DNA from 3 places in the Aeromonas oralensis genome. Region 2 is predicted to be linked to each of the others. Evidence: predicted binding sites of a transcription regulator. Region 2 holds the regulator's gene; each other region holds the start of a gene.
The links. The regulator sigma-54, encoded in region 2, starts transcription at its own class of promoters, with help from an activator protein. The targets are predictions, from matches to a motif close to TGGCACNGTTTTNGCTT.
Positions count from the first base shown of each region.

Region 1: fliE (flagellar hook-basal body complex protein FliE) is a predicted target of sigma-54. The motif match lies at 2,677-2,693, and genes of this name have one in related genera.
Region 3: glnA (glutamate--ammonia ligase) is a predicted target of sigma-54. The motif match lies at 2,799-2,815, and genes of this name have one in related genera.

Region 1 is NZ_CP187186.1:1,302,718-1,307,515, forward strand. It holds gene rimO (30S ribosomal protein S12 methylthiotransferase RimO) at 1-164, opposite strand, end outside; gene ACPDZI_RS06355 (HD domain-containing phosphohydrolase) at 435-1,526, shown strand; gene befA (beta cell expansion factor BefA) at 1,755-2,531, shown strand; gene fliE (flagellar hook-basal body complex protein FliE) at 2,733-3,050, shown strand; gene fliF (flagellar basal-body MS-ring/collar protein FliF) at 3,108-4,798, shown strand, end outside.
Region 2 is NZ_CP187186.1:4,210,815-4,215,612, reverse strand. It holds gene lptA (lipopolysaccharide transport periplasmic protein LptA) at 1-268, shown strand, start outside; gene lptB (LPS export ABC transporter ATP-binding protein) at 272-997, shown strand; gene ACPDZI_RS19775 (RNA polymerase factor sigma-54) at 1,063-2,502, shown strand; gene hpf (ribosome hibernation promoting factor) at 2,524-2,811, shown strand; partial or broken gene ptsN (PTS IIA-like nitrogen regulatory protein PtsN) at 2,814-3,261, shown strand; gene rapZ (RNase adapter RapZ) at 3,304-4,170, shown strand; gene npr (PTS phosphocarrier protein NPr) at 4,191-4,463, shown strand; gene ACPDZI_RS19750 (BglG family transcription antiterminator) at 4,479-4,798, opposite strand, start outside.
Region 3 is NZ_CP187186.1:135,021-139,818, forward strand. It holds gene glnL (nitrogen regulation protein NR(II)) at 1-579, opposite strand, end outside; gene ACPDZI_RS00670 (DUF4124 domain-containing protein) at 660-1,241, opposite strand; gene glnA (glutamate--ammonia ligase) at 1,333-2,742, opposite strand; gene typA (translational GTPase TypA) at 3,094-4,798, shown strand, end outside.

The DNA.
Region 1 (4,798 bases), 1.9 Mb from region 2:
AAGCCGCAGGTGTTGACCACCACCACTTCCGCATCGTCATAGCTGGGCACCACGTCGTACCCTTCGGTACGCAGCTGGGTCAGGATGCGCTCGGAATCGACCAGATTTTTGGGGCAACCCAAGGAGACGAATCCTACTTTGGGGGCCTGTTTTGTGTTGGACATCGCTCAATCACTCTTAGGTGGCTCTAGTTTTAGGGCGCGGATTTTACCGGAATGGCTAACCAAAAACTATACAGCCGGCACGGCGGAATCGAACAATATCTCCGGCGAGGCAGGATTGTGCCAAGGCAGGCCCGTTTTGAGCCGATACGGGCCGATGACGGCACCCTTGCTCCGTCAGTTCGCTGGCTGTTGAGTTTCAACTCAATTTTGCGAGAGCGGGAAGACGGGGGTCACTATACTCCCTGCAGGCAGACTGGAAGGAAGGACGGGATGGACAGCTCATTTGGCGAGAGAATGCAGAACGTGCACGCTACGCTCAGGCAGCGGTTTGACAAGTTGAGCCGGGTGGCCATCGCAATTTATGACCAGCACACGGACAGGCTCAAGACCTTTGCCCACAGCACCGAGGGAAGTTCCCCGCTGGTGCAGTACGAGGTCAAGCTGAGCGACGTCCCCTCTCTGCGCTATCTGGCCGAACACCGGCAAGCAAGGGTGCTCGACACGCTGGATTCGCTGCTGGGCTCCCCCTCCGAGCACAGCCGCAAGCTGCTGGCGGCCGGTTATGAATCCAGCTACACCGAGCCGCTGTTGTTCAACAGCAAGCTGTTCGGTTTTCTGTTTTGCGATGCCAGGGAGCCTGGCTACTTCGCCCCCGCCATCCGTGGCGAACTGGCGGCATACGCCCAGATCCTGGCGGCCATCATCGCGGTGGAATTTTTCTCGATTCAGACCCTGAGCGGCGCGCTTACCACGGCGCGGGAGTTCAGCCGCTACCGGGATGAAGAGACCGCCAATCACCTGCACCGGATGTCGGCCTATTCGCGGCTCATCGCCCGCGCCGTGGCCACCCGTTATCCCTTGAGCGACGAGGAGGTGGAGTTCATCTATCTCTTCTCCGAGCTGCACGACATCGGCAAGATTGCGGTGCCCGACGCCATCTTGCTCAAACCCCGCAAACTGACGCCAGAGGAATACGGGGTGATGAAGATCCACCCGCTCAAAGGGCGGGAGATGATCGCCCTGATGATCAGCGAGTTTGGCCTCGACGGCATCCATCACACCGACATGCTCAAGAACATCATCGCCTATCACCACGAGCGCTTCGATGGGAAGGGGTATCCGGAAGGATTGGCGGGGGAGGCGATCCCGCTGGAGGCCCGCATCGTCGCGGTGGCCGACGTGTTCGATGCGCTCACCAGCGAGCGGCCCTACAAACAGGCCTGGACGTTTGAAGCTGCTTTTGCCTACCTCGAAACCCACGCCGGCAACCAGTTCGACCCCGCCTGCGTCGCGGCGGCGCTGTGCAACAAGGAGGCGTTTCGCGCCATCCATCAGCAATACCGAGAGCCCGCCGCCAGCTAGACGGCGGGCCTGGTGTCATGACTTGCCCTACCTCGTTTTGTCCTGTTGCGACTCTACGCGAGATAGCGTGAGAGCGGCGGCGGGCTTTGCCCCATCGAGGCCGTCAATGGGATGGAGCCCATCATGACGAGCGTCACTGATTGACCCGCCTCGTGCCATTGGGCTTATCCGGCTTAGGCCAGATCTGCTACTGTGACCATCAACTCATCACAAAGGGTGGAGCACAGCATGAAGATTCGATTCCTGGTGATAGCAACGACCATGGCGCTGGCATCGGCCCCCAGCCTGGCTGACTGGGCCAAGGTGAAAGCGGCCGCGAGCGAGCTCGGCAGCGCGGTGAGCGACACCAGCAAGGAGGCGTGGCAGAGCGTCACCGACTTCTCCAAGGCGACCTGGGCATCGGTTTCCCTGTGGGGATCGGAGGCGTTCAACACCGCCGGCGCCTGGACCGACAAGAGCGTGGCGACCGGCAAGGAGTGGCTGACGGTGGCCGACAAGAAGCTCGACGAGATGCTCGAACCCAAGACGGCCGACGAGGCGCGTCTTGCCCTCGATACCATGGCCGACACCGCCCTGGTGCGGCTATTCAACCAGCAGCCCTCGGCCAAGCTGTTGTTTGACAAGGCCTATGGCTATGCGGTGTTCGACTCGCGCAAGTTCTCCCTGATGCTGCACACCAACCAAGGGGCCGGGGTGGCGGTCAATCGTACCAGCGGCAAGCACACCTACATGAAGATGTTCGGTGCCGGGCTCGCGGCCGGGCTCGGCGGCAAGTTCTACCAGCAGGTGATCCTGTTTGAAGACAAGGCCAGGTTCGATGCGTTCGTGAGCCAAGGCTGGGAGGCCACCTCCGAGATGGGGGCCGTGGCGGGCAAGGAGAGCGCCGAGCTCAGCGCCAAGTACAACGGCGGCATGGCCATCTACCAGATCGGCGAGAAAGGCTTGCTGCTGGATGCCAACATCTCTGGCTCAAAATATTGGGTGGACAAGGATCTGACCCGCTAGTCACCCGCTTTCCGGCCTTTTCCGTCGGCCCGCATCTTGCTGGCTGACGGGAAGGCCGTCACTTGGCAAATAATCTGCTCTCGCATCACCTGTTACGGGCTGCTTATCCACCCTCATCCCGCTTGCCTTGTGGTTTTCTACTTGTTGGCACCCTAATTGCTTACACCCTGACAGCGTCAATGATTTGTCTGGGGATGGAATATGGAAATTAGTGCAAGCAGCCTGATGCAAGAGATGCAGGCACTCAAGGTCGAAGCCGGCGCCACGCCGCTGACCCAGCCCGGCCATCAGGTCACGTCCGACTTTGGCCAGTTGCTGCAACAGGCCCTTGGCAACGTCAACGAGTTGCAGGGGGCCGCCAACGATCTGCGTACCCGTTTCGACATGGGCGACAACTCGGTCGACTTGTCCCAGGTGATGATCGCCGGCCAGAAATCCTCCATCGCCTTCGAGGCGACGGTGCAGGTACGCAACAAGATGGTCGATGCCTACAAGACCATCATGAACATGCCGGTATAAGCGCGCTCACCATGGCAACTGAACATCATGAACATGTCAGCAATAAGGACATAAATCGTGGCTAATGACCAAAACGGCGAACTGCTGATGAACGATGAGGGCAGTGCCGCCCTCGATGAGAATGAGCAGAAGAGTTCAGCACTCGGCTTTCTGTCCAACACGGATGTGCTGCGTCAGATCACCCTGATCCTGGGGTTGGCCATCTGTCTGGCGATCGCCGTTTTCATCCTGCTGTGGGGCAAGGAGCCGGACATGCGGCCCTTGGGCACCTACACCACCCAGGAGCTGGTCAAGACCCTCGACTACCTCGATCAGCAGAAGATCCCCTACCAGGTGGATGGCAAGAGCGTGCTGGTCAGTGCCGAGAACTACTCCAGCATCCGGCTGGCGCTGACCCGTGCCGGGCTGGCCAACGCCACCGATACCACCAGTGACGGGGAAGACATCCTGCTCAAGGACTCCAGCTTTGGCGTCAGCCAGCGGATGGAGAGCGAGCGCCTCAAGCTGAGCCGTGAGCGCCAGCTGGCCAGCGCCATCGAGCAGTTCCAGAACGTGGCCAAAGCCCAGGTGCTGCTGGCCATCCCGAAAGACAACGTGTTTGCCCGCAACGAACGCAAACCGAGCGCGACTGTGGTGCTGAGCCTCAAGGGCAATGCCCTCGGCCAGGGGGAGGTGGATTCCATCGTCGACATGGTCGCCTCCGCAGTGCACGGTCTGGAGCCGACCCGCGTCACCGTGACCGACCAGAACGGCCGCCTGCTCAACTCGGGCTCCCAGGATCCCGTCTCTGCCCAGACTCGCAAGGAGTTTGCGATGCAGCAGAAGCAGGAGCTGGAATACAAACAAAAAATTGACGCCATCTTGATCCCGGTACTCGGCGCCGACAATTATACGGCGGAGGTCGATCTCTCCCTCGACTTCTCCCAGCAGGAGCAGACCCGCAAGACCTACAACCCGGACTTGCCGGCGGTGCGCTCCGAAATGACCATGGAAGAGAACAGCGCCAACGGCAGCAACGGCGGCGTGCCCGGCGCCCTCTCCAACCAGCCGCCTGCCGCCTCCAACATTCCGCAGCAGGCGACCGGCCCCAATGCCGAAACAACTGCGTCTTCTTCCGGCCGCTCCCGCAAGGAGGCGACCCGCAACTTTGAACTGGATACCACCGTCAGCCATATCCGGCGCCAGATGGGTGGCATTCGCCGCATGACCGTCTCGGTGGCGGTGGATTACAAGGCGTCTACCGCTGCCGATGGCAAGGTGACCCGCGAGCCCCGTACCCAGCCCGAACTCGATACCCTGCGCCGTCTGCTGAGCGGTGGCCTTGGCTTTGATGTGACCCGTGGTGATACTCTGGAGGTGGTCGCCATCCCGTTCAACCGGCCCGAGCTTGAAAGCGTGGCAGAAGCGCCGCTCTACGAGCAGCCCTGGTTCTGGCGTGCGGTGCGCATCGCCGCCTCCGTGCTGGTCATCATAGTGTTGATCGTCACCGTGGTGCGGCCCATGCTCAAGCGCCTGCTTTATCCGGATGCCAAGCCGGAAGGGGAACTGGACTTCGACAACCACACCGTCTTGGGTGGGGATGACGAGCTCAGTCTGCTTGCGGCTCAGGCTGAATCCGAGCCGGTGTTCGGGGTACGTGACGGCCATCTGAAACTGCCGGATCTGCACCGTGACGAGGACTTGCTCAAGGCGGTACGTGCGCTGGTGGCGAACGAACCGGATCTGGCCGCACAGGTCATTAAAGAATG
Region 2 (4,798 bases):
CCAGATCCTGGACAACGGCAAGCCGGTCAATGCCCATGGCAACAGCATCCGTTATGAGCTGAAGAACCGGTTGGTGACCATCACCGGCAACGGTCAGCTCAAGCAGGAAGACAGCCAGGTCAATGGCGACCTGATCCGTTATGACATCGTCAAACAGAAGATGATTGCCGAGAGCAAGACCCCGAACCAGCGGGTCAAGACGGTGTTCCTGCCGGATCAGGTAGAGAATTTCGACAAGCCGGCCGATCAGAAGAAGCAGGGAAAATAAACCATGGCAGTGTTGAAAGCAGCCGGCCTGCAAAAAAGTTACAAGCGCCGCATGGTAGTGAGCGATGTGAGCCTGGAAGTGGGGACCGGCCAGATCGTCGGGCTGTTAGGCCCGAACGGAGCTGGCAAGACCACCTCCTTCTACATGATCGTGGGGCTGGTGCAGAGTGATGCCGGCCTCATCACCATCGATGATCAGGACATCAGCCTGCAGCCCATGCATATCCGCGCCCGCAACGGCATCGGCTATCTACCGCAGGAGGCCTCCATCTTCCGTCGCCTGTCGGTGTTCGACAACCTGATGGGGGTGATGCAGACCCGCAAGGGGTTGAGCCGCGAAGAGCGGGAGGACAAGGTCCAGCAACTGCTGGAAGAGTTCAACATCACCCATATCCGTGACAGTTTGGGGCAGAGCCTGTCGGGCGGGGAGCGGCGCCGGGTCGAGATCGCCCGGGCACTGGCTGCCGAGCCGCGTTTTATCCTGCTGGATGAACCCTTTGCCGGGGTCGACCCCATTTCTGTGATAGACATCAAGAAGGTCATCCAGCATCTCAAAGATAGAGGCCTGGGCGTCTTGATCACCGACCACAACGTCAGAGAGACTCTGGACGTATGTGAGAAGGCCTATATCGTCAGCCACGGCAAGATGATTGCCGAAGGTGCACCGGCCGACATACTGGCCGATGAACAGGTCAAGCGCGTCTATTTGGGCGATCAATTCAGTCTATAGTAAGGGGGCATCTCTTCATTTCCTGTGACGACTGCCTCGCTGAACATAAGGATATCCCGACGTAGATGAAGCCGACATTACAGTTGCGTCTCGGCCAGTCCCTGACCATGACGCCGCAATTACAACAAGCGATTCGTCTGCTCCAGCTCTCCACTCTGGAACTCCAGCAGGAAATTCAGCAAGCGCTCGACAACAACCCCTTGCTGGAGCAAGAGGAAAATGATGTGCAGGAGACCAGCCCGGAAGAGCCGGTCGATGCCAGCCAACTCGACTCCAGCGATGCTATGTCCCAGGACAACATGCCGGACGAACTGCCAGTAGATACCACCTGGGAAGAGGTTTACTCGGCCGGCACGGCTCAGAGCGCGGGCCCGATCCACGACGGTGAAGACAGCATCTATCAGGGCGAAACCACCGAAAACTTGCAGGATTATCTGCTGTGGCAGATGCGCCTGACGCCGTTCAGCGACGTGGATGCCGCCATCGCCCTCGCCATCATCGACGCCATCGACGAATCCGGTTACCTGACGGTGTCGCTGGAAGATATCCAGACTGCGGTAAGCAGCGAGGATGTCGAGGTGGAGCTCGATGAGGTGGAGGCCGTGCTCAAGCGAGTGCAGCACTTCGATCCGGTCGGCATTGCCGCCCGCTCGGTACAGGAGTGCCTGCTGATCCAGCTGGGCCAATACTCCCCGGACCTGCCCTGGCTGCACGAGGCCAAGGAGGTGATCCTCGAGCACATGGATTTGCTCGGCAATCGCGACTACCGCACCCTGGCGCGCAAGACCCGGCTCAAGGAGAGCGACCTCAAGGAGGTGCTGGATTTGATCCAGCAGCTGGAGCCGAGACCCGGCAACGGCGTCATCCAGAGTGAATCCCAGTACGTGATCCCGGATGTTTCCGTGGTCAAGAAGGGCAACAAGTGGGTGGTCGAGCTCAACCCGGACTCGGCCCCGCGCATCCGGGTCAACGAGACCTATGCCGCCATGGCCCGTCAGGCTCGCACCAGCCAGGATACCCAGTTCATCCGTTCCCACCTGCAGGAAGCCAAGTGGTTCATCAAGAGCCTGGAGAGCCGCAACGACACCCTGCTCAAGGTGGCCAGCTGCATCGTCGAGCAGCAGCAGGGCTTTTTCGAATACGGTGAAGAGGCCATGAAACCCATGGTGCTCAACGACATCGCCGAAGCGGTGGAGATGCACGAGTCGACCATCTCGCGGGTCACGACCCAGAAGTACATGCATACGCCGCGCGGCATCTTCGAACTGGAAGTTTTTTTCTCCAGTCATGTCAATACGGAGGGAGGAGGAGAGTGCTCATCGACCGCAATTCGCGCGCTCATCAAGAAGCTGGTGACGGCGGAGAATCCCGCCAAGCCGCTAAGTGATAGCAAGATCGCGGATTTGCTGGCCGAACAGGGTATTATGGTGGCGAGACGCACGATCGCAAAGTACCGTGAATCCTTGTTGATCCCGCCATCCAATCAGCGCAAACGCCTGGTTTAGGCAAAACAAAAGGAAGACGTTATGCAAATTAACCTGACCGGACACCATGTCGAGATCACCGAAGCTCTGCGTGATTATGTGAACAACAAATTTGCCAAACTCGAGCGTCACTTTGACCACATCAACAATGTTCATGTGGTGTTGAGCGTAGAAAAACTGAACCAGATCGCCGAAGCCAAGCTGCATGTCAGCGGGGGTGAGGTGTTCGCCAACTCGCAGCATGCCGACATGTACGCTGCGATTGATACCCTGCTGGACAAGCTGGATCGGCAGATCATCAAGCACAAAGATAAGTTAAATCAAAAATAACCATGCAACTTGAACACATACTGAGTCGGGACTGCACCAAAAGTGCGGTCCCTTGTACCAGCAAGAAACGCGCCCTGGAGATCATCAGCGAGTTAGCCGCTGAGCGCCTGGGGACCTCTCGTCAGGTGCTCTTCGAGTGCCTGCTGGCGCGAGAAAAAATGGGCAGTACCGGGATCGGTGCCGGTATCGCCATTCCCCACGGCCCGGATTGGCGACGAGTTTCCGCCGACCGCCATCCTGATGACCTTCGCAGAGCCAATCCCCTTCGATTCCATCGACAATCAACCGGTTGACCTGCTGTTCGCCCTGCTGGTGCCGGAAAGCGAGTGCAAGCAGCACCTCAAGACCCTTTCCCTGATGGCATCCAAACTGGGCGACAAGGCGGTATGCCGCCAGTTGCGCCAGGCAACCAGCGACGAAGAACTCTATCAGATCATGACATCGGCCTGAGATGCAGGCCCTTGCAATGACGCCAAGCGGTGAGGGAACAAGATGCAATTAATAGTGGTGAGTGGGCGCTCCGGCTCGGGCAAGACAGTTGCCCTGCGGGTGCTGGAGGATCTCGGTTATTACTGCGTGGATAACCTGCCGGTCAACCTGCTGCCCCAGCTGATCGTCTCGGTCGAGAGCCAGTATGACAAGCTGGCGGTCAGCATCGACGTGCGCAACCTGCCGGCGAGCCCGGACAAGCTGGAAACCCTGCTGGCCCAGGTTCGCAACGAGGGGCGGGTGGAGTTCTCGAGCTTCTTCTTCGATGCGGACAACGCGACCCTGCTCAAGCGCTACGGCGAGAGCCGCCGGCTGCACCCCTTGTCACGCAATCAGTTGTCGCTGGACGAGGCGATTCGGGAAGAGACCCACCTGCTGGCGCCGCTCTCCTCGACGGCCGACCTACGCATCGATACTACCAACCTCAGCATTCACGACCTGAGCGAGCTCATCAAGACCCGGGTGCTCGGCAAGAAAGAGAACGAGCTGGTGCTGGTGTTCGAGTCGTTCGGCTTCAAGTACGGCATTCCCAAGGATGCCGACTTCGTGTTCGACGCCCGCTTCCTGCCCAATCCGCACTGGATCCCCGAGCTCAAACCCTTCACCGGCAAGGATGAGCCGGTGGCCCGCTACCTCTCCAGCCAGCCTGACGTGATGCAGTTCATCCTGCAGATCGAGAACATGCTGGCGACCTGGTTGCCCCATCTGGAGCGCAACAATCGCAGCTATGTGACAGTCGGTATCGGTTGCACCGGTGGCCAGCACAGATCGGTGTTCATTGCCGAGCAGCTGGCCGGCGCCTTCCGCCTGCTGGGCAAGAACGTCCAGATCCGCCACCGCACCCTCGACAAGAGTGCTCCGCAATTTTGATGGACCAATAGGAAGATCAGATGACCGTCTCAGCCTCGGTGGAAGTGAAAAACAAACTGGGCATGCATGCCAGACCGGCCATGATGCTGTTCGAGCTGGTGCAGGGGTTTGATGCCCACGTGTTGCTGCGCAATGAAGAGGGGGTCGAAGCCGACGCGGACAGCGTGATCGGCCTGTTGATGCTGGACTCCGCCCAGGGCAAGCAGGTGGAAGTCCAGGTGGAGGGGCCCGAGGAAGTGGAGGCCCTGGCCGCCGTGGTGGCGCTGTTCACCTCGGGCTTCAACGAGGAGTAACGACCCTCGGCATGCTCAAGGTGCGCTGCGTGCCAGCGCCTTGAAGGCGGCAAAATCCCGACAAGCCAGCAGACTCCTGCTGGCTTTTTCGTTCATCAGCGCCAGGAACAGGTCGTAGAGCCCCATCGCCTCTTCGTAGTCGGTCTTGGCGATGGCCAGTACGAAGACGAGGGTGGCGCTCTCGCCGTTGCCCCAGTCGATCCCCTGCGGGGCCAGCACGGTATAGACCAGAGTCCGGCGCGCCAGCAGGCCGAGGGAGTGGGGCAGGGCGATGCCGTCCCCCAGCATGGTGGAGACGATCCTCTCCCGCTCCTGCAATGATCCCCGAAAGCCGC
Region 3 (4,798 bases), 710 kb from region 2:
TGGGCGCTGAGGGCCGAGCAGGCGATCGACCAGCACTCGCAGCCGGTCGGCCTGTTCGATGATGATGCCGGTATATTCGCGCAGGGCGGGGTCGGGCAGCTCCTTTTGCAGCAGCTGGGCCGCGCCGCGCAGACCGCCGAGGGGATTCTTGATCTCGTGGGCCAGGCCGCGTACCAGCTCCTTGGCCGCCTGCTGCTGGGCATGCTGCTGCAGCTCCTGGCTGATCTTCTTCTGCTGGTCGATCTTGCGCAGCTCCACCACCATCAGCCGCTGCTCATGATCGGCCAGCGGGCTGACGCTCATCTCCACCAGTCTGGGCTCTCCTTCCACCACCAGGGTGACTTCACTGTCGGTGAAGCCTTGCCCCGAGCTGAGGCACTGCTTCAGCCGCTGAAGATCGAGGGAGATGTGTTCCAGCAGGTGGGGCAGTTCGATACCGATCAGCCGGCGCTGACTGAGGGAGAGCAACTGCTCGGCGGCCGGGTTGACGAATTGTATGCAGAGCCGCTCATCCATCAGGATGACGGCGGTCAGCAAGTTATCGAGCAGTATCTTGGCTTGATCCGGGCGGGTTGGCACAGGTTTCTCCCTAAAACGGTGCTATACACCAGCAATGCACCAATGTGGTGCATTTAGTCTACCCGTATCGAGGCACAGGATCACCCCTTGTTGTTGAGGGGGGTCACTTTGGGTGCAGGATTGATGCTGGCCCGGTGCAGGTAGAAGGTGACTGGTTTGGATTTAGCAAGGATCGTACCGTCTTTGGCGAGCAGCTCGAGCTGGGCCTCATGGGCACCGCGATCGAGGTTTTCGACCCGGATGGCGAGCGAGTTTTTAACGATGGGGGCTGCCTTGCCGTCCAGGGTCAGGCGCACATCGTACTGGGTTGGCGGTTGCGGGCTGATCTGACCCTGAAACACCACGTTGCCGGTGTTGTCACGCAGGGTGCTGCCCTGTTCTGGGGAGAGCAGCTCGATCACCAGCTTGGCCGCTTCCTTCTCTTTCTTGGCATCGACGCCGGTGAGGCTGTTGAAGTTGTCAACTTGCACCGAGCGGGGTGAGCTGCCGATGAAGGGGGCGACGCGCAGATCGACCTCCTTGGCTTTCTGGCCGGGAGGAGGGGCATCCGTGTAGTGAACGACTCCCTGGCTGTCGGTCCAGGAGTATACCTTTGCAGCCTGGGCGCCGGTGGCGGCCAGCAGCAACAGGCTCAGCATCCATACTGGGTCGGCGTTTTTCATCCATCTCTCCTTGACGGGATTTCGCTTAATCCTATCAGAGAAAAAACCCGCCTGTCGGCGGGTTTGGTCAAGTTCTGAGCTGGCTTCCGGATTAAACGGAGTAGTACAGTTCGAACTCCAGCGGGTGTGGGGTCATGCGCACGCGGTCAACGTCCTGCTGCTTCAGCTCCAGGTAGGAGTTGATGAAGTCGTCGCTGAACACGCCACCGCGGGTCAGGAACTCGCGATCTGCATCCAGCGCGGCCAGGGCTTCGTCCAGAGAACCGGCCACGGTCGGCACTTCGGCAGCCTCTTCCGGCGGCAGGTCATACAGGTTCTTGTCCATGGCATCGCCCGGGTGGATCTTGTTGATGATGCCGTCCAGACCGGCCATCAGCTGGGCTGCGAAGGCCAGGTACGGGTTGGCAGCCGGATCCGGGAAGCGGACTTCGATGCGGCGAGCTTTCGGGCTCGGCACCACCGGGATACGGATGGAGGCAGAGCGGTTGCGGGCAGAGTAGGCCAGCATGACCGGTGCTTCATAACCCGGTACCAGACGCTTGTAGGAGTTGGTGGTCGGGTTGGCGAAGGCGTTGATGGCCTTGGCATGCTTGATGATGCCGCCGATGTAGTGCAGCGCCATCTCGGACAGACCGCCGTACAGGTCGCCGGCGAACAGGTTGACGCCGTTCTTGGCCAGGGACTGGTGGCAGTGCATGCCGGAGCCGTTGTCACCGAACATGGGTTTCGGCATGAAGGTGACGGTCTTGTTGTAGGCGTGGGCCACGTTGTGGATCACGTACTTCAGCACCTGCACTTCATCCGCTTTCAGGGTGAGGGTGTTGAAACGGGTCGCGATCTCGTTCTGACCGGCAGTCGCCACTTCGTGGTGGTGAGCTTCAACGACCTGGCCCATCTCTTCCAGCACCAGACACATGGCGGCACGGATATCCTGAGAGGAGTCAACCGGTGCAACCGGGAAGTAGCCACCCTTGACGAAAGGACGGTGACCCTTGTTGCCGTGCTCGTAATCGGTACCGGAGTTCCAGGCGGCTTCTTCGGATTCGATCTTCACGAAGCTGTGGCCCATGGTGTTCGAGAAGGTGATGTTGTCGAACATGAAGAATTCCGGCTCCGGCCCGAACAGCACGGTGTCGGCGATGCCGCTGGACTTCAGGAAGTCTTCGGCACGCTTGGCGATGGAGCGCGGATCGCGGTCGTAGCCCTGCATGGTGGCCGGTTCCAGCACGTCACAGACGATGTTCAGGGTGGTCTCTTCGGTGAACGGATCCAGTTTGGCGGAGGCCGCATCCGGCATCAGCACCATGTCTGATTCGTTGATGCCCTTCCAGCCGCCGATGGAGGAACCATCGAACATCTTGCCATCTTCGAAGAAATCTTCGTCAACCTGATGGGAAGGGATGGATACGTGCTGCTCTTTACCCTTGGTGTCGGTAAAGCGCAGGTCGACAAACTTGACTTCGTGTTCCTGGATCAGGGCCAAAACGTTCTGGGCTGACATGCTAAGTAACCTCCGGTGTTAAAACTCTTAGGGTGAATGCGTCATCGCATTCACATAAGCCAGTATCGTGCCAAGTTTGTGACAGCTTGATTTCAGGGCATTTGGGGCTATAAGCCAGCCCTGATACCCGCTATCTCAGCGCGTTACGCCTCAAAGTAGTGCATCCATGGATCGTTTTGGTGCACTAAAATGGTGCGCGTTATACGGTCAGCCCCCATCTAAGCAGGCTTTGATCGGAAGGTCTATGATCCTGATCCCCTGTTGTGCGCGAATGTACTGCAATTCTGCTAGGCAGATCACAAAGGCGAGAGTACAATTAGCGCCCAATTTTACCCGGTGATTGAGGCGAGAATGTTAGAGAATTTACGCAATATTGCGATTATTGCGCACGTTGACCACGGCAAAACGACTCTGGTTGATAAGCTGCTGCAGCAGTCCGGCACCCTGGACCGCTCCACGGAAGGCCAGGAACGGATCATGGACTCCAATGATCTGGAACGGGAACGTGGCATCACCATTCTCGCCAAGAACACTGCGATCCGCTGGAACGACTACCGCATCAACATCGTTGATACCCCGGGTCACGCCGACTTCGGTGGTGAGGTAGAGCGCGTACTGTCCATGGTTGACTCCGTGCTGCTGCTGGTTGACGCCGTTGACGGCCCGATGCCGCAAACCCGTTTCGTGACCCAGAAGGCATTCGCCCAGGGTCTGAAGCCGATCGTGGTCATCAACAAGATCGACCGTCCGGGTGCTCGTCCTGACTGGGTAATGGATCAAGTATTCGATCTGTTCGACAACCTGGGCGCGACTGACGAACAGCTGGACTTCAAAGTGGTTTACGCCTCTGCACTGAACGGTTGGGCCACCATGGATCAGGACGTCGAGTCCGAGAACATGGAGCCGCTGTTCCAGGCCATCGTTGACAACGTGGAAGCGCCCAAGGCTGATGCCGACGGTGGTTTCCAGATGCAGATCTCCCAGCTGGACTACAACTCCTATGTTGGCGTCATCGGTATCGGCCGCATCACCCGTGGTCGCGTCAAGACCAACCAGCAGGTCACCATCGTCGGTGCCGACGGCAAGTCCCGTACCGGCAAGGTCGGTCAGGTGCTGGGTTATCTGGGTCTGTCCCGTACCGAAGTGGCCGATGCGCAAGCTGGCGACATCATCGCCATCACCGGTCTGGGCGAGCTGAAGATTTCCGACACCATCTGTGACAACGGCGCCGTTGAAGCGCTGCCGCCGCTCTCCGTTGACGAGCCGACCGTGAACATGACCTTCCAGGTCAACACCTCACCGTTCGCCGGCAAAGAGGGCAAGTTCGTGACCTCCCGCAACATCCTGGAGCGTCTGAACCAGGAGCTGGTCCACAACGTGGCCCTGCGCGTGGAAGAGACCGATGATCCGGACAAGTTCCGTGTCTCCGGCCGTGGTGAACTGCACCTGTCCATCCTGATCGAAAACATGCGTCGCGAAGGTTACGAGCTGGCGGTATCCCGTCCGGAAGTTATCCTGCGCACCGTAGACGGCGTTCTGCAAGAACCGTTCGAAACCGTTACCGTGGACGTGGAAGAAGCGCACCAGGGTTCCGTGATGGAGCAACTCGGCCTGCGCAAGGGTGAGATGACCAACATGACCCCGGATGGCAAAGGCCGTGTTCGCCTTGACTTCATGATCCCGAGCCGTGGCCTGATCGGCTTCCAGACCGAGTTCATGACCCTGACTTCCGGTACCGGTCTGCTGTACCACACCTTCGACCACTACGGTCCGCACAAGGGTGGCAGCATCGGCGAGCGTCAGAACGGCGTGCTGATCTCCAACGCTACCGGCAAGGCGCTGACCTATGCCCTGTTCGGTCTGCAAGACCGCGGTCGTCTGTTCATCGGTCACGCGACCGAAGTGTACGAAGGCCAGGTGATCGGTATTCACTCCCGTTCCAACGACCTGACCGTGAACTGCCTGAAGGGCAAGCAGCTGACCAACATGCGTGCCTCCGGTACCGACGAAGCCCAGGTGCTGACTCCGCCGATCCGCATGTCGCTGGAACAGGCTC